4 regions of the Brevibacillus sp. NPDC058079 genome follow, and region 1 is predicted to be linked to each of the others. Evidence: predicted binding sites of a transcription regulator. Region 1 holds the regulator's gene; each other region holds the start of a gene.

What was found. Region 1 encodes LexA, which represses DNA repair genes until DNA is damaged. Its sites were predicted from a motif close to CGAACATATGTTCG; they were not measured.
Region 2: recA (recombinase RecA) is a predicted target of LexA. The motif match lies at 4,242-4,255, and genes of this name have one in related genera.
Region 3: ACFVS2_RS05490 (YolD-like family protein) is a predicted target of LexA. The motif match lies at 4,007-4,020, and genes of this name have one in related genera.
Region 4: ACFVS2_RS28870 (carbohydrate kinase) is a predicted target of LexA. The motif match lies at 4,005-4,018, and genes of this name have one in related genera.

The regions. Positions count from the first base shown of each region.
Region 1 is NZ_JBHVSO010000001.1:1,402,499-1,409,960, forward strand. It holds gene ACFVS2_RS06300 (HelD family protein) at 1-1,464, opposite strand, end outside; gene crcB (fluoride efflux transporter CrcB) at 1,503-1,868, opposite strand; gene ACFVS2_RS06310 (DUF896 domain-containing protein) at 1,965-2,162, opposite strand; gene yneA (cell division suppressor protein YneA) at 2,239-2,577, opposite strand; gene lexA (transcriptional repressor LexA) at 2,740-3,363, shown strand; gene ACFVS2_RS06325 (DUF456 domain-containing protein) at 3,414-3,899, opposite strand; gene ACFVS2_RS06330 (DUF4269 domain-containing protein) at 4,008-4,583, shown strand; gene ACFVS2_RS06335 (SOS response-associated peptidase family protein) at 4,580-4,840, opposite strand; gene ACFVS2_RS06340 (hypothetical protein) at 4,918-5,052, shown strand; gene arsC (arsenate reductase (thioredoxin)) at 5,140-5,544, opposite strand; gene arsB (ACR3 family arsenite efflux transporter) at 5,585-6,610, opposite strand; gene ACFVS2_RS06355 (ArsI/CadI family heavy metal resistance metalloenzyme) at 6,629-7,066, opposite strand; gene arsR (arsenical resistance operon transcriptional regulator ArsR) at 7,131-7,445, opposite strand.
Region 2 is NZ_JBHVSO010000002.1:50,688-58,149, forward strand. It holds gene ACFVS2_RS06775 (TIGR00282 family metallophosphoesterase) at 1-462, opposite strand, end outside; gene rny (ribonuclease Y) at 572-2,113, opposite strand; gene ACFVS2_RS06785 (RecX family transcriptional regulator) at 2,387-3,028, opposite strand; gene recA (recombinase RecA) at 3,098-4,156, opposite strand; gene ACFVS2_RS06795 (DEAD/DEAH box helicase) at 4,322-5,911, opposite strand; gene ACFVS2_RS06800 (competence/damage-inducible protein A) at 5,919-7,163, opposite strand; gene pgsA (CDP-diacylglycerol--glycerol-3-phosphate 3-phosphatidyltransferase) at 7,271-7,462, opposite strand, start outside.
Region 3 is NZ_JBHVSO010000001.1:1,202,108-1,209,569, reverse strand. It holds gene ACFVS2_RS05515 (GNAT family N-acetyltransferase) at 1-357, opposite strand, end outside; gene ACFVS2_RS05510 (O-methyltransferase) at 531-1,205, opposite strand; gene ACFVS2_RS05505 (YhcN/YlaJ family sporulation lipoprotein) at 1,819-2,271, shown strand; gene ACFVS2_RS05500 (hypothetical protein) at 2,408-2,644, opposite strand; gene ACFVS2_RS05495 (bile acid:sodium symporter family protein) at 2,823-3,797, shown strand; gene ACFVS2_RS05490 (YolD-like family protein) at 4,107-4,355, shown strand; gene ACFVS2_RS05485 (hypothetical protein) at 4,574-4,807, opposite strand; gene ACFVS2_RS05480 (GNAT family N-acetyltransferase) at 4,983-5,537, shown strand; gene ACFVS2_RS05475 (hypothetical protein) at 5,762-5,947, opposite strand; gene ACFVS2_RS05470 (glycerophosphodiester phosphodiesterase family protein) at 6,020-7,027, opposite strand; gene ACFVS2_RS05465 (hypothetical protein) at 7,193-7,438, shown strand; gene ACFVS2_RS05460 (DUF952 domain-containing protein) at 7,458-7,462, shown strand, end outside.
Region 4 is NZ_JBHVSO010000013.1:119,178-126,639, forward strand. It holds gene ACFVS2_RS28855 (heavy metal translocating P-type ATPase) at 1-639, opposite strand, end outside; gene ACFVS2_RS28860 (VanZ family protein) at 946-1,854, shown strand; gene ACFVS2_RS28865 (pseudouridine-5'-phosphate glycosidase) at 1,932-2,858, opposite strand; gene ACFVS2_RS28870 (carbohydrate kinase) at 2,862-3,962, opposite strand; gene ACFVS2_RS28875 (MarR family winged helix-turn-helix transcriptional regulator) at 4,151-4,597, shown strand; gene ACFVS2_RS28880 (FMN-dependent NADH-azoreductase) at 4,733-5,359, shown strand; gene ACFVS2_RS28885 (DoxX family protein) at 5,435-5,821, shown strand; gene ACFVS2_RS28890 (pirin family protein) at 5,876-6,649, shown strand; gene ACFVS2_RS28895 (FMN-dependent NADH-azoreductase) at 6,848-7,462, shown strand, end outside.

The DNA of each region.
Region 1 (7,462 bases):
TGGCGCGATATCTTCCGGCTCCAATCTCTCCTCTGCAAACAGCGCAGCACTTGACTGCGTCACATCACGCACAACTTCGTCTGAAATATCAGCAGGTACGAGCTTGCGCAGCAATTCCCCGTCAGCAATCAGCTCGCGATAAGCTGCGAAGATTTCCAGTCTTGGAAACGAAGTCAGATATGTATCCAGTATTTGCTCCAGCATTTTTTCGAATTTGTACAAGCCTTCTTTGTCCAAATCGACTTTTCGCTCTCGCAAATGGGCAAATAATTGCTTGTTCATTTCTTGTTTCAAATGCTTGCGAAGCGCTTCTACCCTGCGATGATACGGCATATTCGCGAATTGCTCCAGGAAGCATTGGCGAATAAAATCACCCGGAATTGTAAAGACTTGCTTCGTTTTGTTGTATAAAAAGCTGAGCTTCTTAAAAGGAATTCTTGTTTCGACGATATGCCGAATGTATTGCTCCAGCGCCTCCCGACAAGCGAGCGATCCTTTGAAACGAAGCCTGTTTCGCGTCATTTCTTGCTGGCGCTCATCTTGCCCCTCTTCGAAGAACAATTGAAGAGGTTTATCAGGACTCACGATTTTCCATCCTTTTGGCAGCAGTGGCTTCACAAGACGCGCTGCCCAGTCTACAAAAGTAGACTGTTGAACGTCATCCACGCCGAGTTCAGGTAAAACCTCGGATATATAGGTAAGAAACATCCGGTTAGGTGCAAACACCATGAACTTTTTGGACATCATGGAATCCTGATAGTTATAAATCAAATAGGATAGTCGGTGCAGCGCGATGGTCGTTTTTCCGCTCCCCGCTACTCCTTGCACAACAATGGGCCGTTCTTTTTCCGCCCGGATAATATCATTTTGCTCGGATTGAATCGTAGCGACGATATCTTTTAGCCTGCTATCGTTCGCCTGATTCAGATTGGCTGCCAAAAATTCATCGATGAAGCCCTCTTGCAAAAATTCGTCGGGATGCCCCATTTCGCGGTTAATCGTTTCTTTTACCGCTCCATCATAGATGCCGACGATCTTTTCGTCTTCGATCGCAAAATTACGCTTTAATCGAACTTCACCACGCACAATTTCGCGTCCCATCCGGTAAAACGCGTCTTTGCTCTCACCGGAATAATAAAGACTGGCGATAGGCGCGCGCCAATCCACGACGACAGAATCAAACGTATCGCTGCGTACAATTCCTCGTTTTCCTATGTATACCTGATCCAGCTCGTAGATCTCATCTTTCAAAAAATCCACTCTGCCGAAATACGGCTTCTCTCGACCTTGATCTTCGAGGTAGCGCAAATCCTTAGCCTTTTTATAGTTAACGACCTGTTTCACATAGTCATCTGTTGCCTCGCGAATTTCATTGCGAAGCTGCTCCATTTCTTCGTCGATCGCTGAAATTGTTTCATCCAGCTTTTTTTGTTCCAATTCATAATCACGATGCTGTGTACTCACATTCATTCCCCCTCACATGTATCGTGTCATTGAACGTATTAAGACCATTGCCTAGCCAACCATATTCCAACCCCACAAGAAAGTAGTCCGACTCCCAAACTGAGAAGAGCGTACAAAGTGCCACGCAACAGGTGACCTTCTCCCCAAAAAGAAACCACTTCCAAGGAGAAACTAGAGAACGTCGTAAATCCTCCCATGACCCCCGTTGCAAATAAAAGATAGAGTGTCGGAGATAAAATGCCACGTTCTTTCCCCAGCACGAACAAGATGCCGATGATCAAAGATCCACAAACATTGGCGATCCAAGTTCCCCACGGCCATCCCGGCTGATTCGCGAGCAAAGACAATAGGTAGCGCAAAAGTGAGCCAACTGCTCCTCCAACCGCCACAGCTATCCACGCCACCGCTTTCCCTCCCTGAATATCAAAGCGTTATGTATGTCACAGAAAAAGACACCCTAGCGTCAAGCGAGGATGTCTGTCGTATCAGTAATTGTTATCTTACTGTTTTGGCTTATTTTCTTCAAGGTCTTCCACATAACGGATGGAATCCAAATTTGCTCTCAATGAAAGCTTAACGGCGTCAATGTACTTTTGGCGCAATGCTTTTTGTTCGAGCTTTTCCTCTTCGGTCAAACCTTCTTCGCGAGATTTTTTGACCAATTCGTTAATGCGTTTAATTTCTGCGTCAGATACCACTGCTGGTTCCTCCCACTCTGTAGTAGTGCCGATTCATTATACCACATTCGAATGATCCCGCAAGACAGCCGAACACTTACGGAGTATCAGGAAGCATGAGAGTCTGACCTGGGTAAATCCTGTTGCTCTCTAAACCGTTCGCATCCTTAATCTCTATTATATAGTCGCGAACATCCATATACTGATCTGTATTGTATTGAACAGCTAACGACCATAGGCTATCTCCAGATTGTACGGTTACTTCTATTCCTTGTGGCTCCTCCATTGGCGAAGAAGCAAACACTAGTTCGGTCAATAAGTAAAAAAAGAGAGTAAATGTTATAAGAAACAAGAGAGCTTGTCCTCTCGTGATACCAAAACGAACTCGACGTTCTTCTTTTTTCTCGAAACGATTTCGTGCTGTCGATGAATTCATAATAATGGCCTCCTCGCAAACATACGTTCTGATCATTTGTAACCTCATGATAAATGAGAACATATGTTCATGTCAACAAAGAATCGAACTTATGTTTGTCGAACGCAAGCTCCCATGGTATAATATAGGAAAATATGTTCGAGAAATCAGGGGTGTCTTTCTATGTCAAAATTATCGAGTAGACAACAAGCCATCATCGAGTTCATACGAAAGGAAGTTCGTGATAAAGGATATCCGCCATCTGTACGTGAAATTGGTGAGGCTGTTGGACTAGCTTCCAGCTCAACAGTACATGGGCATTTGGCACGCTTAGAGAAAAAAGGCCTCATTCGTCGAGATCCTACCAAACCTCGTGCCATCGAATTGCTATCAGATGAAGATCGTTTTCAAGACAATTTCGAAGACTCTGTCGTCCGTGTTCCAGTAATCGGAAAAGTAACCGCTGGACAACCGATCACTGCCATTGAGGATGTGGAAGAGTACTTCCCGCTTCCAGACAATATCGTGACTTCTGACAAGGTCTATATGCTGCGCGTCTCCGGGAACAGTATGATTGATGCCGGGATTCTCGACGGAGATTACGTAATTGTTCGCCAACAGCACGTAGCGAACAATGGTGACATTGTCGTAGCCATGACAGAAGAAGACGAAGCGACCGTCAAAAGATTTTTCAAAGAAAAGAACCACTTTCGTCTCCAACCGGAAAATGCCACAATGGAACCGATCATTCTGGAGAATGTCACCATTCTCGGTAAAGTCATCGGTGTATATCGACTCATTCACTAGTTTCCACGTAAAAAAGGACAGCCTCGGCTGTCCTTTTCGTTTTCTATATGTTATCTGGCGACAAAAAACCAGATGATCATCGTAACTTGCAATATGACTTTTACGACCGCACTACCCAAAAATCCGATCAGTGAGCCTACGCCCGCTTTCACTGCTCGCTCCATCGACTGCTTCTGCACCATTAACTCTACCAGAACGACGAATACGAACGGCAAGATCAGCATACCAAACGGTGGGAAAACGAAGATCCCGAGGATAATTCCGACCGCAGCAGCAATGGACGACCACTTGGACCCTCCGTACCTTTTCACGAAGTACATGTTCGTCAGCAAGTCAGCACCATAAAGCAGAATGCTTAGAACGACCATTCCCCACCAAAAGGATGCGGGCAATCCCGCTCCCGGATCTGCAATGAAAAAGTGATAGAGCAAAAAGCCCGCCCACAGTAATATCGTATCAGGTAAAACAGGTAAAAAAATTCCTGCGATGCTTAGCAAGAACAATAACACAACCACTACCCACAAAAATATTTCCATCTACTACACTCCCTTCATCTAGGTATACGAGTGATTACCGATTTCGTTGCGTACTTATTCACTTTTGTCTAAACTATTTTAAAAGAAAGTAGACATGGAGGTAGTCTCTTGAGAAATTGGCATGATCTCTCTTATTTGGGCAGAGGAACGATGCGCCAAAAAGCGGCGTGGGAAGCGATTAAACAGACGCACATCATGGAAGTACTATCCGATTACCGTCCAGTGCTTGCCGGAACCATCCCTTTAGACATTGACGTCAAGCAAAGCGATCTAGACATTATTTGCGAGAGTCATGATCTGGAACAGTTTGAGCAGGCTGTGCGTACAGCATTTGGCTGCTTACCCGGATTTGAAGTGACACACCTAGATATAAAAAGTACTCCCACGTGCGTTATCTCGTTTTTCACAGCTGACTTTTGGTTTGAATTGTTTGCTCAACCGGTAGCTGTCGAAAAGCAAAATGCCTATCGTCATATGGACATCGAAGCACGTTTGCTAGACATAGGAGGCTTGGATGCATGCCAACATATTAGAGCTCTGAAGCAAAGCGGCATCAAAACAGAGCCTGCATTTGCTCGATACTTTCATATTCCGGGTGATGATCCATACGAGGCATTGTTGCATTTGGAGTCGTTAACCGAACAGGAATTACGACAAAAAGTTCAGCTCCTGCGAAAGGATTAATCTTCAAGCAAAGAGCCGATCTCTACTTCTTGAATACAGGAAGGATCATCATTTTTCGGACTGCCCACTTTGGCGGATACCAGATATACCATCATCTTGCTGGAATCGTAGGGGGTAAACAGCGACTGGAGCTGCAACCGATCATACTTCTCCCGATCAAGCCATAATTCCTCATCATCTTTCTTTAAGATGACAGGCATTCGCTCATTTTTATTAAATGTCAACAAAATCGTACTGAGTATTGATTTATTCGACATTTTCTATGGTGTAACACCTAAATTATGTCGCTAGTATACGTTTGAGATGCATATCTTGTTGCAAGGAAGTGATTATCATGGAAAATTCATATAATAACCCTACAGCTAATAACTCTGAGGATACTATGAAAGAAGCGATTGTTGTAGGTGAATCATATCACTTCTGGTTGGATGCAGAGGAAGATGTATATGATCAAAAGTACAGAAAATAAGAGTCGGTGTGTAGAGAAAGTCCCCTTTCGTCAAAAAGGGGACTTTTCCTCGGACATTAGATGGATACAGCTCGCTTGCGGAAAAATTTACTCCCCTGTTTCCGCAAATTTCTTTATACGGGCACCGATCTCGTCACGAACTCGTTGAAACTCAGGCCATTCTTTTCCCGCAGGATCGTCAAATCCCCAATGGACACGGTTTACATGAGTAGGAGTGGTTGGACAAACGGAATCGGCATGGCTGCATAGTGTCACGATCAGATCAGCCTTGTTTAAAATATCAGAGTCAATGACATCTGATGTTTGATCGGAAATGTCTATGCCAACTTCTTTCATCGCTCGAACGGCATTTGGATTCACACCATGGGCTTCAATCCCAGCAGAAAAAACATTCCAGGCGTTACCTAAGTATTTTTTTCCCCATGCTTCCGCCATTTGGCTTCGGCAAGAATTTCCTGTACATAAAAAGTAAATCGTTTTTTTGTTTTCCATGATGTACACACCTTTTCAGCGTAAATTAGGAAATGTGCTGCTAAAAATATTTGCGCTTGAACCATAAAGCTACATTAACCAATGCAATCATCACAGGTACTTCCACAAGAGGGCCGATGACGGCTGCAAAGGCGGCACCTGAATGAATCCCAAACACTCCGACTGCCACAGCGATAGCTAATTCAAAGTTATTACTACCTGCTGTGAAAGCAAGCGTCGTAGTAACGGGATAATTTGCGCCAATCTTTTTCCCCATATAGAAAGAGATAAAGAACATGAGGATGAAATAGATGAGAAGTGGAATGGCGATGCGAACAACATCAAGTGGAACGCTTACGATGTTTTCTCCTTGTGTTGAGAACATGACAATGATGGTAAAGAGTAAGGCAATCAGAGTCATGGGGCTAATTTTTGGGATGAACACTTTCTCATACCAATGTCTGCCTTTAACTTTTACAAAAGTAAAGCGCGTCAGCATCCCGGCAAGAAAAGGAATACCTAGATATATAAACACCGATTTTGCCACTTCCGCCATCGTAATACTAATGACTGCACCCTGAATACCAAGCCATTCCGGGATTACGGTGACAAAGACATAAGCATATACTGAAAAGAAAAGCATCTGAAACAAAGAATTGAAAGCCACAAGTCCGGCTGCATATTCTGCATCACCTTTTGCGAGGTCATTCCACACAATCACCATGGCGATACAACGTGCCAATCCAATCATGATCAGCCCTACCATATATTCTGGTTTATCTGGCAAGAAAATGATGGCTAATAAAAACATCAAAACCGGGCCTATAACCCAGTTCTGAATAAGGGATAGCAAAAGAACCTTAATGTCTTTAAATACGCGCCCCATTTCTTCATATCGAACTTTAGCTAAAGGAGGGTACATCATCAGGATTAAACCTATAGCAATCGGTATGGATGTTGTACCAATTTGTAAGCTATTCAATCCATTGGTGAAAGCAGGAAAGAAAATTCCGATCATAATCCCTACTGCCATAGCAAGGAAGATCCAAAGGGTCAAGAAGCGATCTAAAAATGATAGTTGTTTCATTGAGCCTCCCACTTTGTCTTAGCAGCAAGAATTGGTTGCTTCTGTTTTTGAATCTACGCAGCAGGATGTGGACTCGATTTTATGAACGTCACTGTCAGACTTTGTGTAGAAAAATTCCCACTCATTACCGTCTGGATCAGTAACCCAAAATTTATCCTGCACAGCATAACAACATGTCGTATCCATCTCGTCACGAGCGATAAAGCCTTCTTTTTCTAGTCTTTCCTTATGAGTCAGGATTTCATTTGCACTTTCAACCTGGAATCCGAAGTGGTTAACTTGGTTTCCGCTTACAGCGTCCCGAACATTCAATGTAAAGTTTAATCCTGGGGTTTCAAGCAAGAACTTAGCATAATCAGGCTTTACCTTTACAGGGTTAACCCCAAAAACCTTTTGATAGAACTCAATAGATTTCTCCAGATTGGTAACGTTAACGCCAACATGTACATACTTCATTTAAGATTCCTCCTTTAATTTAAAAACCATTAATCAAAAAAAATTGATATAAGGTCTAAAAAAATTAGCAGCAACTACCTTTGCCTGTTTTTCTGAAGATACAACAAAGCTCTTCCGATAATAGGTGGTTCACTTCATCATCATTCAAATCGTAGTAACTCCAGGTACCTTTTGTCTCTTTGATAATTAGGTTGGCATCCAATAATATCTTGAGATGATACGATAATTTAGATTGAGGCATGTCAAAAACCTCTGTCAGGTCGCATACGCATGTTTTGCCTCTTTGACAAAGCTCATACATAATTTCAAGGCGCTTCTGATCGGAGAGAGCTTTGAATTTCTTCTCATATTGCTCCAATTTGTGCTTAATATCGTTCATCGATTACAACCTCATTC
Region 2 (7,462 bases), on a different contig from region 1:
TGTAGCTTCCGCATGAAAGTCTACAAAAATGAGCTTCGTACGCTTCCGGGCTTGCTCTACTAGCTTATCAGCCATTTGGAACGGACAGTCGAGCGGTGGCAAGAACGTACGCCCCATCAAATTAATGACGGCTAGTTCCCCTTCATGTTGTTTGATATATGTAATCCCTTTTCCAGGAGCCCCTTCTGGGAAGTTCGCGGGTCTGATCATCCGCGGTTCATCATCAATAAAATCGAAAATTTCCCTTTGGTCCCACGTATGATTCCCGAGCGTAATCGCTTGAACGCCCCACGCGAAAAGCTCCTTGGTAATTTTCTCTGTGATCCCGCGACCATGCGCAGCGTTCTCTCCATTCGCTACGATAAAGGTAGGGTTGTATTTTCGTTTCAGTAACGGCAGATATGTTTTCACGATCTCTCTGCCAGGCGAGCCCATAATATCTCCAATGAATAACAACTTCATTACCAAATCACCTCATTGCTAGTATACACAATTCCTCTGCTCATTAGAAAACTTGACATCGTCAACCATTTGGTGTGCTACAAAAAAAGTAAAGTGGCACGCAGCCACTTTACTTTGCATACTCAACTGCCCGTGTTTCACGGATAACCGTCACTTTAATATGACCTGGGTAGTCAAGTTCATTTTCAATTCGTTTCGTGATATCCCGTGCCAGACGGGTAGCTTCCGCATCGTCAATCTTATCAGGTTGAACCATCACGCGAATTTCGCGTCCTGCTTGAATCGCATAAGACTTTTCTACGCCATCGAACGACTCAGAGATTTCTTCCAGTTTCTCCAAACGTCTGATATATGTTTCCAATGTCTCACGGCGTGCACCTGGGCGTGCGGCAGACAGAGCGTCAGCTGCTCCCACGAGCATAGCAATGACGGAAGTTGGTTCGGTATCACCGTGATGAGACGCAATACTGTTCACTACTACGTGATGCTCATTGTACTTCTTAGCCAGTTCTACACCGATTTCAACGTGTGAACCTTCTACTTCATGGTCAATCGCTTTTCCGATATCATGCAGCAAACCTGCACGTTTGGCCAGCTTCACATCTTCTTTTAGTTCTGCCGCCATTAAACCGGCGAGATGTGCCACTTCCATAGAGTGCTTCAGTACGTTTTGACCGTAGCTTGTACGATAACGCAAGCGTCCAAGAATCTTGATCAGATCTGGATGCAAGCCGTGAACGCCTGTTTCGAACGTTGCTTGCTCACCGTATTCACGGATTCGCTCGTCTACTTCGCGACGCGCTTTTTCCACCATTTCCTCGATGCGAGCTGGGTGAATGCGACCGTCTGCGACCAGTTTATCCAGTGCTGTCTTGGCGATTTCCCGACGAATCGGGTCGAAGCCAGACAGGATGACTGCTTCTGGCGTATCGTCAATAATCAGATCGATACCAGTCAACGTCTCCAGGGCACGAATGTTACGTCCTTCGCGTCCGATAATACGTCCCTTCATCTCATCATTTGGCAGCGTAACCACAGAAACGGTTGTTTCTGCTACGTGGTCTGCTGCACAACGTTGAATGGAGGTCGTAATGATCTCACGAGCACGCTTGTCCGCTTCTTCCTTAGCCTGAGTCTCAATCTCCTTGATCATCACAGCCATTTCGTGACGGACGGTATTCTCCACATCAGTGAGAATGATCGTCTTCGCCTCATCCTGCGTCAAGCCGGAGATTCGTTCTAGCTCTGATACTTGCTCTTTATATAAGTGCTCTACCTTGCTTTGCAGTTCTGCGATGGCACGGTCACGCTCAGACAATTCTTCTTCTTTGCGCTCTAACTGTTCCATCTTGCGGTCCAACGATTCTTCTTTTTGTAGAATTCGTCGTTCCTGACGCTGGATCTCATTGCGTCTCTCACGCAATTCGGTTTCCGCTTCGGATCGAAGCTTGAAGACTTCATCCTTTGCCTCCAGCACCTTCTCCTTCTTAACGGCTTCGGCGTCCCGCTTGGCTTCCTCCACGATCTGTCGTGCAGCTTCTTCTGCACTGGAGATCTTCGCTTCCGCAATCGATTTACGAGTGAAGTAGCCAGCACCCAAGCCAATCAGCAGGGCAACGAGCACAATGACAACAGTAATTATAGGATCCATAGGCTTTTTCGTTTCACCTCCTTATTGTAAGACATCTCCCCGCTTTCCAAGCATTTGTTTTTCATGGAGTGCTCTCACATTTGAACATTCGGCTAAAAAACAAGACCGATTTTACTCGGTCCGCTGAATCCGTACTGTTATCGCACGGTTTTTCAGTTGTTCCATAGGCAACGAGTGAGCAAATCGCAAAAAGATATGATACACCAAGTAAATACAAACCTATTTTATTATTTGTGAACAAGAATTGTCAAGATCATGCAAATAGAGTTGCGTCTAACTATCGCTTCTCTGACGCAATTCTTCACGCATTTGTTGAATGATAGCATGAGAGAATCCCTTGCGCATCAGCATAGACAGCAGCTTGCGTTCTTCATCTGGGTTCGGTGCGCCTTCTATGCGTCTCGCCTTCTTCTCTATCAATGCACGGGCAGCATCTAGTTCAGCCTGCCTAGACACGCCACGGACTGCGTCCTCTACAATCGCTCTGTCCACTCCACGCTGGGTAAGCTCCATACGCAGCATATACGGGCTCCTCGGCTTCAAACGCAATCGTTCGTCTACCCATTGCTTCGCAAATGCTTCATCATCGATGTAGCCGTGATCCTTGCAGCGCTGGCATATCTCTTCGGCAATCTGGGTAGAAAACCCCTTCTCTACCAAATAAGAATGCAGCTGACTACTTGTCCGTGGTCGTATGCCGAGGTATCGCAAAGCACCTAAATACGCTTTATGCTTTTCTTCTGCTATCAGGACTTCTCGGCAAAAATCTTCATCTAATTCTGTTCCCTTAAATAGGTTGTACTTTACCAGTATGTCTTCGTGTACGGTAATGGCATACTCGCCTTCTACATCGATATGGTAGCGTTGCTTTTGTTTGATATCTCGATGAACGGCAGTGATCAGGCCGCTCTTCATGATGATTCACTCCTTCGCAAAGCTAAAATAACAGCCTGTCTCATCGACAGGCTGCTCTTCTACTCTTCATTACTCCAGATCAAATGTAGGCTCTTCATCTTGCTCTGGGTCATTTACTGCTTCACCTTCTGGAACAGAACCAGGGTTTAGGCTGAAGTATTCGCGCACTTTTGTTTCAATCTGCGATGCAATGTGCGGATTTTCCTTCAGGAAAACCTTCGAATTTTCTCTACCTTGGCCGAGTCGCTCTTCGTTGAAGGAATACCAAGCACCACTCTTTTGCACGACATCAATCTCAGAACCGATGTCGAGAATGCTACCTTCTCTGGAAATACCTTCACCGTACATGATGTCCACTTCTGCAACCTTAAATGGTGGAGCCACTTTATTTTTGACAACTTTGATCTTTGTCTTGCTACCCAAAATGTCGTTGCCGACTTTGATAGATTCCGCTTTACGAACATCCAAACGAACACTCGCGTAGAACTTCAAAGCGCGTCCACCTGGAGTTGTTTCCGGGTTACCAAACATAACTCCCACTTTTTCACGAAGCTGGTTGATGAAGATCGCAATCGTTTTGGACTTGTTGATGGCACCAGACAGCTTACGAAGTGCTTGGGACATCAAGCGTGCTTGCAAACCTACGTGGGAATCTCCCATCTCGCCTTCGATCTCTGCTTTTGGCACGAGTGCCGCAACGGAGTCGACTACGATAATGTCTACCGCACCAGAACGCACCAGTGCTTCCGCGATCTCCAAAGCTTGCTCACCAGTGTCTGGTTGGGACAACAGCAATTCATCGATGTTCACACCCAGCTTAGCAGCGTAAACCGGATCCAAGGCATGCTCAGCATCGATAAAAGCTGCTTGTCCACCCTGTCTTTGCACTTCTGCGATGGCATGAAGCGCTACTGTTGTTTTACCAGAAGACTCTGGTCCGTAAATCTCAACAATCCGTCCGCGTGGGAACCCACCCACACCAAGTGCGATATCTAGAGCAAGTGCACCGCTAGAAGCCGTAGAAATCTGGATGTTAGATACTTCCCCCAACTTCATAATGGAACCTTTTCCGAATTGCTTTTCTATTTGACGCAATGCACTCTCCAAAGCTGCGCGACGATCTGACAAATGGTACACACCCTTTCAATTTTCGCATCTCTTTTGCTTGTCTTCATCATACCTCGAGACAGAAGTGTTTGCCAAGTATTTTTTACGAACAAATATTCGCATCGCATAAAAGCAGCCATTTCCTGGTTGTTCCCAGCGAAATGGCTGCTTCTCATTTCTATCGAATTAGGAACGCTTCGCTCCGCGAGGCTTTGCAGGCTCCAGATTGATTCGTTTTCCGTTGATACGGGTTTGACGCAGTGACTCATATACGAATGCCGCTACTTCTTCTGGAACCTCAACGAAAGTGAAGTTCTCGAAAATGTCGATGCGACCTACTGATTTTCCTGGGATACCAACAGATTCAGAGATCTCACGAACCAGATCCTGTGGCTTCATGTTCGCATTGCGACCTACGTTCAGGAAGAAACGAACCATGCCTTTTGCTGCACCCGTCTCACCAAAGTTGTACGCTTCTACTTCCTGCCCTTGTCCCGCTTCGGTATGGAATGCGAGGTGCAAGGCAGCAGCTGCTACTTTTTCAGCAGGGTATTGACCTACGAGAGCATCCGCTACTTTTTGATACATATCCGCGATTGCATCGCTTTCCAAAAGGCTAGTCAACTGTTCACGCAATTGTTCTTGTTTGCGCTCAGCCACTTCCTCCAAGGAAGGAACATTGCGAGAGAGCACTTGTGCTTTTGTCTGCTTTTGGATAAACATCATTTGTCTTACTTCACGAGGCGTAACCAACGTCATCGCAATTCCTTTGCGACCTGCGCGACCAGTACGGCCAATACGGTGTACGTAGCTCTCAGAGTCTTGTGGAATATCGTAGTTGATTACGTGGGAGACGTTTCCTACGTCAATACCGCGTGCTGCTACATCTGTCGCGATCAGAAATTCAATCGAGCCCTCACGGAACGAATTCATGACCTTGTCACGTTGTGCCTGTGACAAGTCACCATGCAAGCCGTCTGCAAGGTATCCGCGGGATTGCAGCACTTCGGACAACTCATCTACACCGCGCTTGGTGCGGCAGAAAATGATTCCCAACTCAACATCCTCACTGTCCAAGATGCGGCAAAGGCTCTCCACTTTATTGCGGTCAAACACTTTGTAGTATACCTGTTCGATCAATGGCGCCGTTACTTCCTCACGGCTCACCGCGATCGTTTGCGGCTGTTTCATGTAACGGGTAGCCAAACGCTTGATTTCTGGCGGCATCGTCGCAGAGAACAGCAAGGTTTGACGCTCTTCTGGCATATGCGTGATGATCGTCTCGATATCTTCGATGAAGCCCATGTCCAGCATTTCATCCGCTTCATCCAAAACGAGTGTATGTACGTGATCCAGCTTCAATGTTTTACGGCGCAAGTGGTCCATAACACGGCCAGGAGTACCTACAACGATTTGTACACCTTGACGCAGTGCACGAATTTGATGTCCGATCGATTGTCCGCCATAGATTGGCAGCGTACGAACTTTATTGTATTTGGAGATGCGCAGGAGCTCTCCCGCAACCTGAATAGCCAGCTCACGAGTTGGGGTCAGCACGATCGCTTGTACACGATTGGCAGGCGTAATCTTTTCTACAAGTGGAATCCCGAATGCAGCAGTCTTACCAGTACCTGTCTGTGCTTGACCAATCAGGTCTCCGCCATCCAGAACTTTTGGAATGCAAGCTGCCTGAATCGGTGATGGCTCCTCGAAGCCCATATCGTGAATCGCTTGCAGAATAGATTTATGTAAAGGAAAATCGGAAAAAATCGTCATGAAAAAATCACCTTTCTTTTTGCATTTGCAGCGCATAAAACAACGCGTATTTAGCGGCACGTCCAACGATTGCATGCCTTCTTCCGGCAAGGCGCAACTCTTTTACAACTGTGGGCATTCCTTCTGCTGCGATCCCTACGTAGACAAGGCCAACAGGCTTACCCTCGGAAGGATCTGGTCCAGCCACTCCCGTAATAGAAATACCATAAGTAGCTCCCAGCTTTTCTCGTACATGTTCAGCCAGCAATTGAGCTGTTTTCTCACTGACTGCCCCATCTGTTTGCAAAATGGAATGAGGTACTTCGAGCAGCTGATTTTTCACTTCATTGGTGTAGCAGACTACCCCGCCACGAAACACTTGCGAGCTTCCCGGTACAGAGGTAATCAACGAGGCAATTGCTCCTCCTGTGCAGCTTTCTGCACAAGCGATCGTCTCATTTCTCTTTTTTAGCTCAGAAACCAGCACATCATGCAGCGACGAGTTCTCGCCCATTCCGTACATATACTGGCCAACACGGCTGAGTATTTCTTTTTCTACAGGCAAGATTAGGGCTTCTCCTTCTTCGACTGTAGCAGCTCTTGCCGTAATCCGCAGCGTTACTTCGAATTCTTTGGCGTATGGCGCGATCGTTGGATTTTCCTGCTTTTCGATCAGATCGAGCAATTTTTCCTCCAAAGCGGATTCGCCTATTCCGTAGAACCGGAGTACATGAGAATGGAACACTTGTTTTTCGGGAAGCAAATCGGTCAAGTAAGGCATCACGTAATTCTCCACCATTGGATACAGCTCGCTTGGTGGTCCAGGCAACAGCACGAACGTACTACTGTCATGACGGATCGCCATCCCCGGCGCCATCCCGAAATCGTTGGAGAATACATGGCTGCCAGAAAGCACCAGCGCCTGCTTACGATTGTTCTCCGTCATGACAATCCCACGTTGCAAAAAGAATTTTTCAATTCTCTCCATGGCCTCTGGATTCGTTTCCAATCCAATGCCTACAAGCCCCGCCAAGGTTTCTTTCGTCAAATCATCTTGAGTCGGCCCTAGCCCACCCGTGAAAATGACGAGATCAGATCGTCCTGATGCCAATCGAATCACTTGTAGCAATCGCTCCGTATTGTCTCCCACAACGGTATGAAAGTAAACTCCCACGCCAATTTCCGCCAGCTTCTGAGAAAGAAACTGTGCGTTGGTGTTAGCGATCTGGCCTAACAAAAGCTCAGTACCTACCGCGATAATCTCCGCTCTCATATTCCTCATCCATTCTCTTTGAGAGTAGAAAAGCCTCTAAACTAATAGTTTATCACTTGCAAACGCTCAAGAGAAGAGTCTTGTGAAAAAAGAGACCAATACCCGCATTACGAGTATTGGATCACGTTACGATTTTTCGCAAAGTAGTCGTACCCGGAGTAAATCGTGATGATCACCATCGCCCAAGTAGCTACTTCGTCGAACGGAATGCCGAAGAACCCAAATGGGAAGTTGCGAATCATGACAGCCGTAATCGCTACGATCTGCACCCATGTTTTCAGTTTACCCAATGCACTCGC
Region 3 (7,462 bases), 200 kb from region 1:
CGCATATACAGGACGTGTTCCGATTTCCTCTAAAAAGAGAGTAAGTGCATTTGTCGCGATTCCTTTGCCCCAAAAGCTTTTGTCAATCCAGTATCCAATCGTAGGCAAGCCAAACAGCTCAAAGCACAAAACATTACCGACAATCTGCCCATTCATGACAACGGTTCTTTTCACAATCGAATCATTGTTCAAAATTCTTGTCCAATGAGCGGTGAATCCGTCTCTATCTTCAGGGTCCTTGACAGTAAAGGCCGCCATCTCATGAGCAGATTTGTCCAATTGCTGAGTGAAAAATATAGGGAGATCTGTCTCTGTTACTTCTCGTAAATCGAGGGACTGATCACGCAATGGCTCCAAGGAAGAGCACCTCCAAAAAACACAAGCTATTCTCTCTTCACCAACACTTTGATAATCAACGATAGTACCGCGAGAACCAAAATGACATTAGCAATGAGCATAAAGCTAGGTAAACCAAGCCTAAACAAGATGTACACACTCCTACTCGTTACAACCTTTGAAAGTGAAAGAGACTAGTTCTCCCCGGTGACAAGCATGATCGCAAAGCCATCATAGCCCTTGCTGCCAACTGTCTGTACAACGGTTCCACTGACACGTTGCTCTTGCGCTACCATATCGGTGAATTGACGTACACCGACAATATTGGGATCCGTGTTTGTTACGTCCACGACTTGACCACTTCGTACAACATTATCCGTGATAATCACAGTACCTTTGCGAGAGAGTTTCAACGCCCATTGGAAATAGTCGGGGTTTCCTTTTTTATCTGCATCTATAAAAATAAAATCAAAAGGACCCTGATTTTCTTTGTGAAGTTGGATGAGAGAATCAAGGGCAAGCCCGACTTTCACTTCCACGATCTGATCCAGTCCTGCGCGGGCAATGTTCGATTGTGCAACTTCTGCATGCTTCGGATCATATTCGAGAGTAATGAGACGACCGTCTGCTGGAAGTGCGCGGGCTAGCCAGATGGTACTGTATCCACCGAGAGTGCCAATTTCCAAAATCGAACGAGCGCCTTGGATTCGTGCTAACAGATGAAGGAATTTACCTTGATTGGGTGCTACATCAATAGCTGGAAGCCCAGCAGCTGCGTTCTCTTGAAGAACTGTGTCTAGAACGGAATCGGCTTCCAGTAATTTATCCGTAAAATAGTGATCAACCGCTGTCCATTGCTCTCTATTCATGATCTCAACTCCTCAAGATTTTACAGGGATATCATAACACGATTAGCAACTTCTGGCTGGCTTTTTTGTAGCATATAACACATTTCAGCGGAGGGCTTCTATGATCGATCAAGCTTTATAGGTAATATTTTCACCTATTACCATTATTTTCGCATAGCGTGAACGATGAGTTTTCAAGATAATAGAAAAGTAATCCAAGCTAGCTAGTATAATCCAACCTTGGGGATTCTATTCTACGCGTTCGACTAAATGATGCAGTCAAAGTCGGCGCAATTTTTTTATTCCATCTATAGGTAAATATACCTATTGTTGTTCGTTGTCAACAGAAACGAAGTCCTATAAGATAATATCATTCACGTATGACATATGCGTACTACCCCGTACGCCCCAACCACTTTTTGTTGGTTGGGATTTTTTTTGTTCTATTTTATATCCAGTTATCTCCTATCGCGTTTCGATGCGATTTTTTATATCCTTGTATATAGGACTCGAAACGTTCTTGGGGTCCGCGGTGACTCAAATTATGCAGAGGAGTCACCGCTTTTTTTTTTACATACTTCCTCCGAACCAGGTCAAGCTAGTAGCAGGTGATTTTGGTCAGGAGGTGTTTTGTGTGCGGGCAACTTTCGTGGTGTTGACACTAACTTTTGCTTTGACCGTAACGGGGTGTACGAAACAGTCTGGTACAGAGACCAAGCAAAAAACGGAATCGGAGCCGTTGTGCATGCCTGTTCCCGTCAGACATTATCAATGGGAAGAGCGAGCGAGATCGATTACAGCTAGCGTGAAGGGCATAGACAAAATAGTGGTTATGCAAATCGATAAAGAGCTCGATGTGGCTATTCAAGTGACGAATTTTAATCGGTTCAAGCTGGAATCGATTCAAAAAGAAGTCGGAAAGAAATTAAAAGAGGCCTTCCCAGATGCCGATATTCATGTGACAGCTGACAAGCGATTGATAAAAGATTTGCAAAGGCTAAGTGACGAACAGTGGCCAACTGATGTAAAAGCGGCATGCCAGAAGAAGAAATCCTTAAAAGAACTGGAAAAGAAAATGAAGGGATAGCCAGTTTCCCAAACCTCACATACTACATGGGTAGAGTGAGGTTTTTGCTGTCTATTTTGGTAGAACGATCAAAATGAAGTGATTATTTTGTGATTTCATGACAGAGAAGAACTCCCTGACTGGGAGTCTATATAGGCTAGTGGTGATCATGATCGTAATAATGCGCACGCTCTCGATCCCGATGGAGGTCGATGCCGCGTAATTCACCCTTTGCTTTTTCCACAAGAACTTGATAATCTCTTACCACTTCCGTCAAGGTCGTAACGGATTCTTTATAGTCGGGATCATTACAGATTCCATCTATCGCTCGATGGAGGTGATACATCTTATCTTCGGTTTTTCGGATAAATTCTACCCAATCCATTCCGTTCATAAAATACCTCCTTTCCGTCTTAGGCTTTACTCCCATGCTCGAAAGTATGCAAGGTGAAATTGCGGATAAATGATGCATATGCAATCTAATAATGAACTTTGGTCTTGTAACAATAATCTGTTCATGATAACATACCTCACATCAATAGCATCAAAGGACGAGACTTGAGGTGTACCAAATGAACGGGTTAGCCAAACTGAATCGATCGCTTGAGAAAATCATGCCCATACTAACGCCGAGTAGTGTTGCCATTGGCGTTATAGCCGGGACACATTTACAACCGTTTGCTTTTTTGACTCCTTGGGTGTTTGCCTTCATGACATTTGCCGGCAGTCTGGGTTCAGGATTTAAAGAATTTGCAAAGGTACTGACTAGACCGCTTCCTTTAATCGTCAACTTGTTGATTCTTCATGCACTTATGCCGCTTGTTGCTTGGTCAATGGCACGGTTATTTTATCCAGATGATATCCATGTCATCACGGGCTTTTTGTTGGCGGCCTTAATTCCCACAGGGATCACGAGCTTTTTGTGGTCATCGATTTATTTCGGGAACATCGCACTGACACTATCCATTATTTTGTTGGATACGATGCTCTCCCCATTGATTGTTCCGTTGGGGATGTCCTTGTTTTTAGGGGCAACAGTCGAGATGGATTTAGCTGAACTGATGAAGGGTTTGTTTTATATGATTGTGTTGCCGTCTCTTGTCGGTATGCTGCTCAATCATTTATCAAAAGGGAACGTCAAAAAAACGCTGGCACCAAAATTAGCGCCATTTTCTAAGATGGGAATGGGGGTTGTCGTCGCGATCAACAGCTCGATGGTCTCGTCTTATTTTCATATGATGGACGCTAAACTGGTGGGAATGGCGGTCCTCGTACTGGTTGTAGCCATTTTGGGTTATTTGATGGGGTGGGGGATAGCGCGGCTATTCGGATGGGAGCGTGATATTATTGTCACGTTAACCTTCAACAGTGGGATGCGAAACATTAGTGCAGGGGCAGTTATGGCGATCACGTACTTCCCTGCGCCTGTTGCACTTCCCGTTGTTCTCGGTATGCTTTTTCAGCAAATACTCGCTTCTACCTTCGGAAAGTTTTTGGAGCTGGTCGAGAAAAGACCGCAGCATCAACCACAGGAACTATCAAGATAAAAGCAAGAGCCGTTTTCCAAAACCAATGGGAAAACGGCTTTTTTCTTTCAGATTTTTACTAAAGATGCTGTTAATTTGGCGCTCTCCACCCAAAACAATTCCTTTGGTCCATTTGACAATGCGAACGTCCGATTCCGCCTCAAGACTTGGCAGAACAAATGGGGAGACTTTTCATACGGTTCAAATGAAGAAATTGAAAAAAAGAGTTGCGAACTTATGTTCGCAATCACTATAATGTAATTACAATTTCTCACACATGATGAGTATCTGGATATCAAATGTTCGTAATTAGGCGGGTGGAAAAGAGTGGTGAACGGCAATTTTGAAGTAACGAACGAAGAAAGAGAGGCATTTATGTACATGCTGCGAGATTCAGCAAGAGAGAATTATCCCTTGAATGTGAGCTGGTGTGTGTCCTTTGAGGGGGAGCGGGGGAATACGTGTAGCATGTGGGGTGTGGTCAAATGGGTAGACCCAAAGGCGAGACGTGTTCAATTAGCAAACCAAACGGGTAGTCAATGGATCGAGATGGAGAAAATTATCAATGTACATGCATAGGAGTGTGTATAGAAACCTTACGCGAAAGTCGACTCGTCGTAAGGCTTCTTTACTTTTTTGCACAAAGCAGGAAGTTTATATGTCATAAAACCTAACGTGAAAATGCAGAAGATTCGAAAGTTTGATTGACGTTTGGTTTTGTTGTGTTAGGATATATTACATAGCGTGCATTCTCTCCACTTCCTATTTTGACCCAATTGTTGGGTCCTTTTTTTTGCCTATTTTCCATTCTTCGGATATGGCTTCCCATCCGTTTGAAATAACTTGCTCACCATTCCATAAAGACGACCTGACATGTTAGGAAAAACGAAGGAGTATTCATTCGCTCCTTGATTCAGCAAGACGATCGGAGCTTCCACGATGTAGGGGATTTTCATTAGATCGAGCATCTTCTTATATTCCTCTACCTTGGAATGGTCGACCGTATAATAAAATGATTTGGAAAAATTCATGCGAGCACGCTCCTTTCCCATATTGTAGCATATCCATAGTCTGCCGTATAAATGAACATAATAAATATTATGTAAACAAATTTGTGCCCTCTCTCCATATGAAGAGAGAAGATTCACAAAAACTTCTACCTATGATAGAATAAAAGACCAAAATTTTACCAATAGGAGAAAAATGATGATAATCAGCCAACAACTACTTTCTGTGAACGGGTTATCCTACACGATTCGCTCTGCAATGGAAACAGATGCACAACAGTTGTCGGAACTGCGACTGCAAATCGATGGAGAGACTGAAAATTTGGACAGAGAAAGAGGAGAGGCTTTCATCGATGTGCAAGGATTCGAACACATCATCCATACGGATGCAGAAAGTCCAAGAAACTTGTTTTTAGTTGCTGTTGTACAGGATCGGATTGTCGGGTTTTCCAGATGTGCAGGTGTTTACTTAAACAGATTTGCGCACAAAGTAGAGTTTGGTGTATGCGTCTTGCAAGAGTTCTGGGGTTATGGCATTGGGAAGAATCTCTTGCAAGAATCGGTTGCTTGGGCAGACGCCAACCACATCACCAAAATGACGTTGAATGTAATGGAAACGAATGAGAAGGCAATTGAGCTGTACAAACGGTTTGGCTTTGAAATCGAAGGGGTACTCAAAAACGACAAAGTTCTTTCTGATGGCAATTACTACAACACCGTTATTATGGGAAGATTCAAAATGACAGGAGAGTAGCATGACGAGAAAACGAGCGAGAGAATATGGCGTGCTTATCGGGAGAGGTATCCCGAGTACGTAAAATGCGATTACGGATGTAAAAGGAGTGCGGGTCGGCCAGAAAAACAGAACCGTACATGCATTGCCACTGGATCGTTTCGTAGAAATCATATCTCGATAAATGAAAAAACTCCGCAAGCGTCAGCGGAGTTTTGTTGTCTGATCATCTGTTAAACAGTTGTTTAACTGCTGAAGAAGCTACGGCTGGAGCGCTTTCTTTTATAATGAGAGCTGCCGTAATGGGAATGCCCGTACCGATTGCTAGAGCTGTATTTTCTCCGATGCTTGTAATCGCTGCTGCTGTATTTCCGGTGCTTATGCGAAGATGAGTGATTACCGAGTAAATTTTTTAAAAGCTTTTTGAGCATATCAATCACTCCTAGTTAGGTTGGAAGTCTATTCCGTATAAGTATATACGAATATGTTAGAAAATCGTTTCATTATTTTTCTACGTTTTCGTGAAAGGCTGGACCGATCAGATCAATCCGGTTCGTCCATATTCCCCCTGTAAAGCTTGCTGGGACTCGTTTTAAATCAGTCACAACATCAAAGCCTTGCGACACATCGCCACTGCCTGCAACCAGGATCACGCGGGTGTCTTCTGCTTCCATTCTTGCCATGAACCGATTCGGCCAACCCCAGAGCCATGGGGCAATCTGATCAGGAATATGCAATTGGGTTTGCGCACAGGCTTCCGGTACATATCCGGACCAACCTGTTGCGATGTACGGGATCAGGCAGCTTTTCATAGTCGCCATAGACATCACACGCAGCTTGGGCACTTGCTCTTTCAATGTCTCGATTGGCTTGTCACCGCCATAAACAGAGAGCTGTGCCAGTCGTTTTGCAGGTAATTTTGCCAAAACATCCGCCAGCGCTTTCCCCTCGAGTGGGTCATTGCTTTTGATATGGATAAGCAGCGAGCGATCAGGGAATGTTTGTAGCACATCATCGAGAGAGGGCATCATGCCAATCCCTTTTCCACGGAAGGGGAAGGTTTTCCCTTCGTCCGCTGTATAATGGTAGCCAATGTCGAGCTGTTGTAATTCGGCCAAGGTATAATCTCTCGTGACTCCGGTACCATTTGTCCGACAGTCGAGCGTCCAGTCATGAAACACGGCGAATCGATTGTCTTTCGTCCATTGTACATCGAGCTCGACAACGTCCGCGCCTGCATCAAAAGCCGCCTGCATGGACGGAATCGTATTTTCCAGGTACGGATGCTCCGGTGGATAAATCCGTTCCGCCGTACACGTTTCATTGGTGATGTTCTCCATATGAAAGGTTTGTGCCATCCCGCGATGAGCAAGTAAAAAAGGCTCGCCTTCTGGCTCTTTTGCAAGATAAGAGCTGTTACCCAAAAACAGGAAAGCGATGAAAAGAAGGGGAATCCAGATGCGTTTTCGCTGGAACCATTTCTTTCGTGGTTGATCTCGTTGTTTTGACATGATGGGATACCGCCCCTTCCTTCAAATACTCTGTTCATTGTAGCAAAACGCAAGAGAGGAAGGTACATCCTTTGGGAGTAGTGCTAGGGGCTTGGCATCATTCGAAAAGACTGGCACAATAGACGGAAGATAAGATGTATCCCATGAAGAGCAAGGGGAGGTTCCATGAAAATAGCTTTACACCAAATCGCTTATCAGATCGGTATGCACCCAATCGAGATGGCGAAGCTTGTCTACGAGGGTGAAATAACGGGAGAGGTACCTGAACACAATCCGCAAGCGAAGGATGCCTGGGTGGATTTGCACTCTCTGCGTAACTTCATTCAATGGCGATATGATCAGGGGCGAATGGATCAGATGTTCTATGATAAAGCTATGCGTCACCTGAACAAAGCAATGCCAAAAAAATAATCGAATTCGGAGGAGAAACATGCG
Region 4 (7,462 bases), on a different contig from region 1:
TCCGATGATGAATTGTACCGGTGTTGCCAATGCGAGCTGTACCCACGGATTCATCAAGATTTCAGGCAGCCAGATAAACGAGGTGAAGGAAAAGTGGCTCACCATCGACCAGAGCAGCGGGAGCGACAGAATCGCGGAAATCCAGAACTTGCGGGTCTGCCGATTGATTTCTTCCTGGCGACGATCTACTTTTTCTTCTTCTTTTCCATCTTCCTTGCGCGTCGCCTGATACCCTAGCTTCTCTACCTTTTGAATAATGTCCGTCACACTTACCTGTGATGAATCGTATTCGACTGTGGCTGTTTCCATCGCCAGGTTCACGTTTGCCTTCAAAACCCCAGCTGTTTTGTTCAAGCCTTTTTCGATCCGTGTGGAGCAAGCCGCACATGTCATTCCCGAGATGTTTAGCTCCACCTTGTCAGTGACGACGCCATAGCCGAGCGATTCAATTTTGGAGCGGATGTCGTCGATATTCGTTCTCGTTGGATCGAACACCACTGTGGATTTTTCCAAAGCCAGATTGACATTGGCGGTCTCCACTCCCTCCATTTTTCCCAAGCCCTTCTCGATGCGCAGTGCACAAGCTGCGCAAGTCATCCCTGAGATTGCGACTGTTGCCTCTGCTGTTTTGGCGCTCATTATAATCCCTCCAAATACCCTCAAGGGGTATATTTTATCGTATCGTTTCCCTTACGTTGTTTCCTGATCACACCTTTACTATACAATACCCCCTCAGGGTATATCAAGCACTTTTTTCAATTTTTTTCTAAATGGGCTGTAAGCTGGCGTCTGTACTGAACCGGCATCAGTTTGTTTACTGTTCTTTTTCGTAATTTCTAACCACTTTTTTGTGTTAAATGAAGGATGTGACTAACAACTAATCACTTACGTATTCATTCAGAGTAAAATCATTCAGATACAAATAGCTTTAAGGAGATTGAAATTATGGAAACGAAATCACGGAAAGTCATTTTAGCTGGTACCATATGCTATACGATTTTAATTTTATTTTTTATGTTCTTTGCGTTTAACAGGCTCGACGGTGCAACTAGTGTAGATGGATACACCTTTATCCTTGCTCCAGAAGGAGTGCCACTTAAATTTCCAGAACTAAATTATTCATGGATCGTTGATTTCGGAAACGTTGCTGCTTTTATCCCTTTTGGAATACTATTTCCCCTGTTGTATCGTGTAAGATTTGGGAAGTTCATATCCTTGTTTGTCTTAGCGATTCTCGTTCTAGAAACTGTTCAGGCCCTAACATATCTTGGTAGCTTTGATATCAATGATGTGATATCCAATACAATAGGGGCAGCGATTGGTTATGTTGCCTATCGAGTTGGATTTTCTTCAAACATTTCTTATAAAAAGCTCATGACTTCGGCTCTATCTATTGTTGTCCTTATAATTGGAGTCATGGTGGTTTCTGAAATCATCAAAAAAAGGGAAGGCCCTATTCAGTCATTAACTGTTATGAAAGAAGTGACAGGAACTACACCTACGACTGAGAACCTCCCAAGCTTCACCGTAGCAGGTGAGCGAATAGAGCCGAAAATGAACGTGTATAGCAGTGAAGGTGAATCAACCAAAACATACAGCTATATTCTTGGGAACAAAGAAAATGTCTGGCTTTATTTCTATTTCGGTATTCCCGACAATGGAGACGTGAAAGGTGAAGCCAAAATCACCGTAGATGGACAAGAAATATCTCAGTTAAACGAACAATCTTATCAAGGGGCAGAGGCTTTGCGGGAGTTGCCTTTTAACGAGGTAAACGAAATTACCATTATCGTTTCTGGAAACGCTAAGCTGTGGGACGTTGGAATCCGTGGAATGCAACATTGGTGGGAGTGAGTAAAATAAACGAAACGAGCCCTAGAAGCGATTCTAGAGGCTCGTTTTTCTTTGACTGTTTTGTTGTTCAATCTCTCTTATTTACCTTGATTCGCTTCTTTCTGATAAGCTGCCGCGATTTTCGCAGCTACTTCAGCATTATGTTTCACCAGCGCGATGTTCGTTGCCAAGCTCTTGCCTTCTGTCAGCTTTTTCACTTTATCGAGCATGAATGGCGTTACCTGTTTACCTGCAATGTTGTTTTCTTTTGCTTCTGCGAGTGCTTTCTGGATCACAGCCTCGATTTCCTGGTGGTTCAGTGCATCAGATTCTGGTACTGGGTTCGCGATAATCATACCGCCTTTGAGTCCCAGATCCCATTTGGTGTTCATCATCTTACCGACTTCTTCCGGAGTATCGATGCGCATGTCTACGCCAAATCCGCTTTCGCGAGCGAAGAAGGATGGGAATTCATCTGTGCGGTAGCCCACAACTGGTACACCTTGTGTTTCCAAATATTCGAGTGTGCGGCCGATATCGAGGATCGATTTCGCGCCTGCGCATACTACAGCTACATCTGTTTGCGCCAGCTCAGTCAGGTCAGCAGATACGTCCCAAGTGATTTCGCCTTCACGGTGTACCCCGCCGATACCGCCAGTTGCAAACATGTGGATGCCAGCCATCTCAGCTGCGATCATGGTAGCTGCTACTGTAGTCGCACCGATTTTACCGCTAGCCAAAATGTACGCGAAGTCGCGACGGCTTACTTTTGCTACATTTTTGTTCGTCGCAAACTCTTCCAGCTCGCTGTCAGTCAAACCGATTTTGATTTTGCCGTCCATGATCCCGATCGTAGCTGGTACAGCACCGTTGTCGCGAATGATTTGCTCTACTTCTTTTGCCATTTCAATGTTTTGCGGATATGGCATACCGTGCGAAATAATCGTCGTCTCCAGAGCAACTACCGGCAGGTTGTTCTCCAGTGCGTGGCGTACTTCCTCAGTAAAGGTCAAATATTGTTTCATCTCTTATCGCTCCTTTTCGAATTGTTCTACGGCCAGTTCCAATTGTTCTGCTTTTAATAGAGGAGATACGGACTGCTCTGTTTGCAATGTCAGAGCCGATGCTGCCAATCCAAGGCGGCACGCTCTCTGGAAAGACTCTCCGTTTACAATGCCATACAAGAGTCCCGACGCGAACGCATCTCCCGCACCTGTTACATCTACCACTTCCGTTGGATATGGAGACATATGCTCCTCAACGTCCTCGGATTGATAGTAAATGCCTTCTTCGCCCAAGGTCACGATGACGTGCTTGACGCCTCGTTCCCTGATCTTGCGGCAAGCCTCGGCGCATTCTTCGATCGTCGTGATCTTCATGCCAGCCATCAGCTCGGCTTCTTCGCGATTCGGCAAAATCGCTTCTACTCCGTCCAATTGCTGTGGGAGCTTCTTTGCTTTAATGGAAGAGACCGGGTCAACGAAGAGCAGGATGTTTTCCTCCCGGCATCGTTCGATGATGTAGGCCAAGCAGTCCGCCGGAATGTTTGTATCGATGAAAACCACGTGGGCAGCTGCAATGTGCGACCATTTCTCCGCGAACATCTCTGGTGTGAGAGCATCGTAAATATCCATGTTCGCCAAGGAAACAACCATCTCGCCATCAATATCGAGAAGCGCAGTATACGTTCCCGTCCGCTGTGTAGGCAGTCGCCACACTTGGCTGATGTGCACCCCGTGCTTTTTCGTCTCCTGCAAGAGCCATTCGCCTTCTTTGTCCTCACCAATGCTGGTAATGAGTGACGTATTGCAGCCAAGACGACCGAGGTTCTCCGCGATATTCCGTGCCACCCCTCCACACGATTCCATAATCGTTACGGGATTGGATGATTGTAGACGCACCTGTTGCTTTCCGCGTGCTTTGCGGTCCAGGTTGGCTCCACCGATACAAGCAATCATTCCTTCATCACGAAGTACATAAGCCCGACCTTTGATTTCCCCGCGTTTGGTCAACTGTGCGATGTAGCCAGCTACCGCTGAACGTGAGATGCCAATCAGATCAGCCAGCTCCTGTTGCGTGATAAAAGGATTTTGCCGGATATGATGAAGGATCTGCATGTCTTTTTCCACGGTCATCCTCCTTTCTTCTGTTTCGCTTTCACAGCTCGTTTACAAACAAAAGTTTATCATAGGGACAATTGTTTGTACAGGCGTGTTTTTTATTTTATTTTTTATCTCAATTTGACAAATCTGATTATGATCATGTAGGATTATCTTAAATTAAAGATATCGAAATTTCGATGTATAGGAGGGTCCATATGTCTGACAAACCACTGCGAAATGATCCCCTCGATCTTTTTGTAGTTTTATCGAGGTCATACAACTGGGTTACCGCTCACTCCAATCGTCACATTCGCCAACATGGACTTAATCCAACCGAATTCGGGGTACTAGAGGTATTATTTCATAAAGGTCCTCAACCATTGCAGCAAATTGGCGAAAAAATCTTGATCTCCAGCGGAAACATCACATACGTTGTGGACAAACTCGAAAAGAAGCAACTGCTCATTCGCAAGCCCTGTTCGGCAGACCGCCGCGTCATTTATGCGGAACTCACAGATAAAGGGCATCAATTCTTATCCGAAATCTTCCCTCCTCATCAACTCTCCATTGAGAAAGCGATGGAAGGTCTCACACCAGAAGAACAGCGTCAAGCAATCGAGCTGCTAAAAAAGTTGGGACGCACTGCTCAGGCTTCTTATTAGATGAGCAGTCCTCTCTCTCCACCACAATCGTTTTAAAAAAGTGTTGACAAAAGATCTTAAACGTAATAATCTTAAAATCAAGATTTACACATTAAAAGTTAGTGACTTACTAAACGGAAGGGGAATAAAATTTCCATGAGTAAAGTACTTTTTATTAAAGCAAACGATCGCCCAGTTGAGCAGGCAACAAGTGTAAAGTTGTACGAAGCTTTCACAAAAACATACAGAGAGACACATCCAAACGACGAAATCGCTGAATTGGATCTGTTTGCAGCAAACCTCCCTTACTATGGCAATGACTTGCTCACTGCTATGTGGAAAGCAGGAAACGGCATCGAACTGACTGCTGAAGAGCAAAAAGGTGCTGACCTGGTAAACAAATACCTGAACCAATTTGCAGATGCTGACAAAGTGGTTATCGCATTCCCTATGTGGAACTTCGCTGTTCCAGCAGTTCTGCACACGTATGTAGACTACCTCTCCCAAGCAGGCAAAACATTTAAGTACACTGCTGAAGGTCCAGTTGGTCTGATGGGCGACAAAAAAGTTGCTCTGTTGAGCGCACGTGGTGGCGTTTATTCCGAAGGCCCTATGGCTGACATCGAAATGGCTAACAAATACATGCGCACTGTGCTCGGCTTCTGGGGCATCAGCAATGTAACGGAAGTGATCGTAGAAGGTCACAACCAATTCCAAGACAAAGCAGCTGAGATCGTTGCAGCTGGTGTAGAAAAAGCAGCAAAACTGGCGGAATCCTTCTAAGGCCCGCCAGCCTTTTTGGACAAATATCTCAAAATAAAGATATACTAATTAATAATAATTAAGGAGAGATGAAAAGTGTTGGATACTGGATTGTTATTGATTCGTTTGGTCATCGGTTTGACGTTTGCAGGTCATGGTGCGCAGAAGTTGTTTGGCTGGTTTGGCGGTTATGGTTTGAAAGGAACAGGTGGCTGGCTGGAGTCCATCGGAGTGAAACCTGGCGTAGCGATGGCCTTTGTCGCTGGATTGGCTGAACTCGTAGGCGGTCTGATGTTTGCGGCAGGCGTAGGTATCTGGGCAAGTTCTATTCTGCTTGCATTCACAATGCTGGTTGCCATTCTGAAGGTACACGGTCAAAATGGATATTGGGTCACACAAAACGGATTCGAATACAACCTGACGTTAATCGCAGTTGTTATTGGTGTGGCGTTGATCGGTCCGGGCGCATACGTTTTGTTGTAATGGTGACTCCTCACCACCCGTAAGCCAGCAATTGTACTAAGGGAGGTACATCAGATGGAAATCCGCGTCTACACACAGAACGAGCAAGCAAAAGGACATTTTGGCGACGGTGAAATCGTAGAAAATAAACCAATTGGCTTCCCTCATGAAGGCTCCGTTGTCAAACGGGTAGGACCACTTTTTTACTGGGCATGGGCAAAATCACTGAAGACATTTGAAATTCCGCTGCACCCCCACTCCGGCTTTGAAATTTTGTCGTACGTCCTCACAGGGACAGTCGGACATCGGGACACGCTCGGAAATCTTCAAGAGGTGTCGACAGGCGGCGCGCAGATCATGCAAACCGGTTCAGGCGCTTACCATGCAGAAGAGCTTGGCAAGGATACGGAAATGTTTCAAATCTGGTTTGAACCGCATCTCGCACAAACGACGAAGCAACCGCCGACTTACCATCAGTATGATCATGAGGAGTTTCCGTCTGAGGATGTTGATGGTGTGCAAGTGAAACACATCATCGGATCGTCTGCGCCCATTCAGTTGGTCACAGATTCCTTGATGAGCGACATCACGATTCCCGCTGGAAAATCGTATGCAAAAGAACTCCTGGCTGGTTATGCTCACGCAGTCGTCATAGTAGAAGGGAACGGAAGTGTTGCAGAGAAAGCAACTGTCAGCGAGAACCACACCCCGGCAACCAAAGGTGACTTTGTCGTTCTCTCCTCCGAGGAAAGCAACACAGCCATCTACCAAGCATCCACGGATGCTCCGCTCCGCCTGGTGTTGATTCAAGTACCAACTGAAGTTGATTATCCACTCTATCGTAAATAATCAATTCTTCCAAAGGCCCTTATTCTATCATCAAGCCCGACCGTCACATTTTTGTGACGGTCTTTTTCGTATGGTACGAACTGCTCCGGCTAGTTAAAAAATGTTGACAAATGATTCGATACGTAATAACCTTAAAAACAAATATTTTCTTAATAAAAGTTAGTAACTAACCAAAAGATATATGAGGTGAGTATTTTTATGAGTAACGTACTTTTTATCAAGGCGAATAATCGCCCGGTTGAGCAAGCTATCAGTTTGCAGCTGTACGAAGCTTTTACGAAAACGTACAGAGAAACTCATCCGAATGACAAAATCACTGAGTTGGATCTGTTTGCTGAAAATCTTCCTTACTATGAAAATGAATTGATCACAGCTATGGGAAAAGCAGGAAAAGGTATCGAAATGACTGCTAAAGAGCAAAAAAATGCTGACTTCGTGAACAAATACTTGAAGCAGTTTGAAGAAGCAGACAAAGTGGTTATGGCATTTCCGCTGTGGAACCTCACAATTCCTGCTGTTCTGCAAACTTACTTTGCTTATCTCACGCAAGCAGGCAGAGCGTTCAAGTACACATCGGAAGGCTCAGTTGGTCTGATGGGTGACAAAAAAGTGGTTCTGCTGAGCGCACGCGGGGGCGTTTATTCCGAAGGCCCTTTGGCTGACATGGAAATGGCAAACAAATATGTTCGCACCCTTTTGAACTACTGGGGTATCAACGATATAACGGAAGTGATCGTAGAAGGCCATCACCAATTCTCAGACAAAGCAGCTGAGCTTGTTGCAGCTGGTGTAGAAAAAGCAGCAAAACTGGCG